DNA from 2 places in the Thermomicrobium sp. genome. Region 2 is predicted to be linked to the other one. Evidence: riboswitches for the same ligand, from Rfam matches in the RefSeq annotation. Region 2 holds a riboswitch; the other holds the start of a gene.

Region 1 (2,195 bases), on a different contig from region 2:
CCAAATCAGGAGGAGCGGGGCCAGCGCAACGATCGGGATCGCTTGGGAGGCGACCACGAGCGGATACACCGACCGTTCGATCACCCGCGAGGCGACGATACCGGTCGCCAGGACGATCGCCAGGACGATGGAAACGATGAGTCCTAACCCGATTTCCTGCATGGTGACACTGAGATGAAAGAGGAGAAGACGGTGATCGCGGAGCAGCGCGGCGAGGATCGCGCTCGGTGGAGGCAGAACCCAATCTGGGACCGCGAATGCGCTGCAGGACAGTTCCCAGGCGGAGAGAGCTGTCATCAGGAGAAGGCCCGGTAACACTCGGTCACGCATCATCGGTCACAACTCCCAGGGTTGGCTGGCGACGCAGCGTGGCGAGTAAGCGCGCTTTGAGGGAGACGAATGCGTGGTCGGTCACGACCGCGTACGTTCGGGGGCGCGGCAAATCGACACGAATGTCGGCCACGACCGTTCCCGGACGCTGGCTGAGAACGACGACGCGATCGCTGAGCAAGAGCGCTTCCTCAACGTCATGCGTGACGAGGATGACGGTGCGGTCGAGTTCCTCCCACAGCATGAGTAGCCACTCCTGCATGCTCGAGCGTGTCAAAGCATCGAGTGCACCGAATGGCTCGTCGAGCAGCATGAGCGGGCATTCGGTGAGCAGCGTACGCAAAAATGCCGCGCGCTGGCGCATCCCGCCCGAGAGCTGGGCTGGATAACTGGAAGCGAACTCGGCTAAGCCGAAACGAGTGAGCCACGGCATAGCTCGCTCGATGGCCTGGCGACGAGGAACGCGCTTCACCTCGAGGGGAAGGATCGCGTTCTCGAGTACCGTCCGCCAGGGGAGAAGCAAGTCGCGCTGATGCATGTAGGCGACCCTGCCGAGCCGATACGGGGCAGGAGCTCCGTCGAGCCAGATCTCACCGCTGGTCGGTTGCTCGAGACCGGCGATCATGTCGAGAAGCGTGCTCTTCCCGCATCCGGATGGCCCGATGATGCTGACGAACTCACCGTCGGCGACGCGCAGGTCGAGTGGGCCGAGAGCATGAACCTCCAGCTGGTCACGCTGGAAGATCTTGGTGACGCCGCGGAGTTCCAGGCGCCAGCCAGCATCGACGTGGCTCACTACAGACCTCCGCAGAAGGGCGTCCGGTGGAGCAGCAATGGCCTTCGCTCGTCGAGCGACTGGCACGTGGGCCTGCTGTAGTTCCGCGAAGAGCTGGCGAGCACCGTGTTGGATCGGGAGCGAGAGGAGGACGAGGATCGTCCGATGAGCGTCACGGCTTTCCCTCCGCTGGCATTACCCAGTTCAGGTTCCGCGGTCGGTGGCAGCGGACTCGCCACCCTCTCAGCCCGGTTACCCCCGAGCTCCCGCAGCCGCCTCGTTGTCGAAGGAATACCGTAACAAAGTGGACGATGTTCGGCAAGCGAGCCGTCTGCTGGATCCTCGCTTCATGGACGGTTGGCCCTAAGGTACCTCGCACGCTACCAGTTTGCGTGTGCGTGCTGATTCTCCGCGCGAGCAGAGCAGAGGCGCAGTCCGTCTCGCACGGGCAGGCCGGCTACAGGTGGAGTGCGTTCGCACTCGCCGACGGAAATGAAGTCGTCCGTCACAACGGGAACACCTCTGTTCCCGTCGTGCTGCGAACCTTCGTTGTGAAGGGTGGCGAAAACGGAGCAGGAAGGGGGGTCTCCGATGCGTGGTCGGTGGTTGTCTGCTTTCTGCACGCTCGTGATACTCGTCGCGGTCGCACCGCTGGCCAGTTTACGGGCTGAGGAGTTCGCGCACGACGAATTCAGTCGCACATGGGCAAGGACTGACTCGCCGGTGCGGAACGGTCGGGCAGCGCGGACTTGGATGTGGGGTCCTGGACCGATTACACCGGCACTGTGGGAGCGCTATCACGAGGCTGAGGGCGGAGCTCGATCCGTGCAGTATTTCGACAAGACGCGCATGGAGCTGAATGAACGAGAGCCGTACGACTCGCCCTGGCGTGTGACCAACGGTCTCCTGGCGAAGGAACTCGTGACTGGTCTGCGACAATACGGAGACAACAGCTTCGTCGAATACGGTCCTGCTGAAATCAACGTGGCCGGCGATCCTGACGATCCATCTGGTCCGACCTATGCGACATTCCGAAAATTGCTCGACGCCCCACCGTTACCCCTCGGCCAACTGGTCACGGCGACCCTCG
Region 2 (2,195 bases):
ATCGCCCGCGCCAGCCGGGCCACGCGGATCGCTTCTTCGGCGGTGCGGCAGCCGGCCGTATTGGGGAGAATCTGATACTTGGTCCAGTCGATCACCTCGAGAATGCTTCGGCTCTTCGGGTCGTCGAAATCGATGCGGCGGAGTGCGACCGTCACCATCTCGCAGCCCGAGGCCTCGAGCGCTGCCAGCATCTCTTCGTTCGAGCGCCACTTCCCCGTACCGAGGATGAGACGCGAGCGAAACTCGCGATCGGCGATCTTGAGCGGCTCGTCCTCGATCATCGTCCAGGCGCGTTCTGGAGTTTCAGCCATCCCGCACCTCCTGTGTTTCCGGCACCGGTACCCACCAGGCATGGAAGTGATGGACCGGTGAGCGCCCCCGGCCGATCGCAAAGGCAGCCTCCAGCGCACGGTGGAGATACTGCTTGGCCTCCCAGACCGCTGTCGGAACGTCGAAACCGCGGGCCAGGAAAGCCGCGATCGCCGTGGAGAAGGTGCAGCCGGTCCCATGCGTGTGCGGTGTCTCGACGCGCGGCAGCACGAAGCGCTCGAACGACTGCCCGTCGAACAGGAGATCGACGACTTGTTCCCCCGGCACGTGCCCACCCTTGAGTACGACATAGCGGGGGCCGAAAGCATGGATGGCACGTGCCGCCTCGCGCATGTCGGCCTCGTTGCGGACTGGTCGGCCGCAGAGCACTTCGGCTTCTGGAGCATTGGGAGTCACGATGTACGCGAGTGGTAGGAGGAGATCACGCAAAGCGGCGACAGCATCCTCACGGAGCAAGCGGTCTCCGCTCTTGGCGACCATCACCGGATCGACGACTAGCCGCTCGATGCGGTGCTGACGCACTCCGGCCGCGACCGTCTCGATGATGGCAGCCGAGCTCAACATACCGGTCTTGGCGGCATCGGCGCCGATGTCCTCCATGACTGCGTCGAGTTGCGCTGCCACGATGTCCGTCGGGATCTCGTGCACTGCCGTCACCCCGACCGTATTCTGCGCCGTGATCGCCGTGATCACCGTCGAACCATAGACGCCGAGCGCGCTGAAGGTCTTCAGGTCTGCCTGGATGCCGGCACCGGCACCCGAATCGGACCCCGCGATCGTGAGAGCCTTCGGAACTCGCATCGACATCGCCACCTCCCGTCTCTCGTCGCGTCACAGGACGAGGCGGCGGAAAAACGATCCGCCGACCCGACGGGGCGGCGGGTGGTGGAAGAGCTGAGGAGCGGTGCCGTCCCTGCGCTGGTATTACCCAGATCAGGTTCGGAGGGTTGGTCGACCGAGCGTCGACCTCTCAGCGCTTCCGCGCACCCCTGGCACCCGTTGTGCCGAGCATAACATGAGCGAGTCGCACGGACAACCATCAGCGCTCGGCCTGGCGCGGATCGAAGGCATCGCACACGCGACCGAGCACCCCCCTCTCCGGAACGCCCGCGAAGCACGTCTTTCGCTCCGCAGCGGAGGAGCGTACGCGCTCGACCAGACGCCATCCTTGCGGCGCGTTTCCTCGATCGAAGACCGAAGTCAGCACGTGCAGTCGGAAATGCCGTTAAGGATGGGTAGCCCCAGCAGGTGCTGACTCACCATGCGAAAAGGGGCTAGATCAGCCTTTATACTTCCGCGCAAAACCTGGCGCAGAGCGGGCTGGCGAGAGGCGAAGAGGGTAGGGAGACGATGGACGATCAGCGCCGACTTCACTTGCGATTCGCAACCCGTGCCGTCCACGCCGGCGAGCGTCCGAACCCTCGTGACTTCATCCCCACCACGACCCCGATCTATCCAGCCTCGACCTTCCTCTACCCGAGCATCGAGCAGATGGACGCAGCACTCGGCGGTGCTGTTGGAGTCTTCGTGTATGGACGCTACGGCAACCCGACGACGGAAGCACTCGAGATAGCGGTAGCGTCTCTGGAAGAGCAGGAAGCAGCGCTCGCTTTTGCCTCCGGAATGGCCGCCCTGCACGCCACGATCCTCTCCTGCGTCGAGGCTGGGGATCGCATCGTCGCCTCGCGCGATCTGTATGGTCAGACCATCACTCTCCTCCGCACGATCTTCGGATCGCTCGGGGTACGGATCGAGTTCGTCGATGTCCTCGATCTCGATCGAGTGGAAGCTGCGCTGCGTCGCGGTGGAGTGCGGTTGCTTCTCTGCGAGACGATCTCCAACCCGCTGCTCCGCGTCACCGACCT

Evidence for each region. Region 2 has a riboswitch for thiamine pyrophosphate ahead of thiD (bifunctional hydroxymethylpyrimidine kinase/phosphomethylpyrimidine kinase). Riboswitches for the same ligand answer to the same signal wherever they lie in the genome.
Region 1: another riboswitch for thiamine pyrophosphate. It lies ahead of ACWIVK_RS11755 (ABC transporter ATP-binding protein); the one in region 2 lies ahead of thiD (bifunctional hydroxymethylpyrimidine kinase/phosphomethylpyrimidine kinase).

Annotation. Positions count from the first base shown of each region.
Region 1 covers NZ_JBRBZA010000073.1:1,287-3,481, reverse strand. Annotated here, with positions in the region: gene ACWIVK_RS11760 (ABC transporter permease) at 1-333, opposite strand, end outside; gene ACWIVK_RS11755 (ABC transporter ATP-binding protein) at 323-1,126, opposite strand; TPP riboswitch at 1,269-1,385, opposite strand; gene ACWIVK_RS11750 (hypothetical protein) at 1,697-2,195, shown strand, end outside.
Region 2 covers NZ_JBRBZA010000044.1:704-2,898, reverse strand. Annotated here, with positions in the region: gene ACWIVK_RS07885 (thiazole synthase) at 1-311, opposite strand, end outside; gene thiD (bifunctional hydroxymethylpyrimidine kinase/phosphomethylpyrimidine kinase) at 304-1,137, opposite strand; TPP riboswitch at 1,223-1,331, opposite strand; gene ACWIVK_RS07875 (trans-sulfuration enzyme family protein) at 1,681-2,195, shown strand, end outside.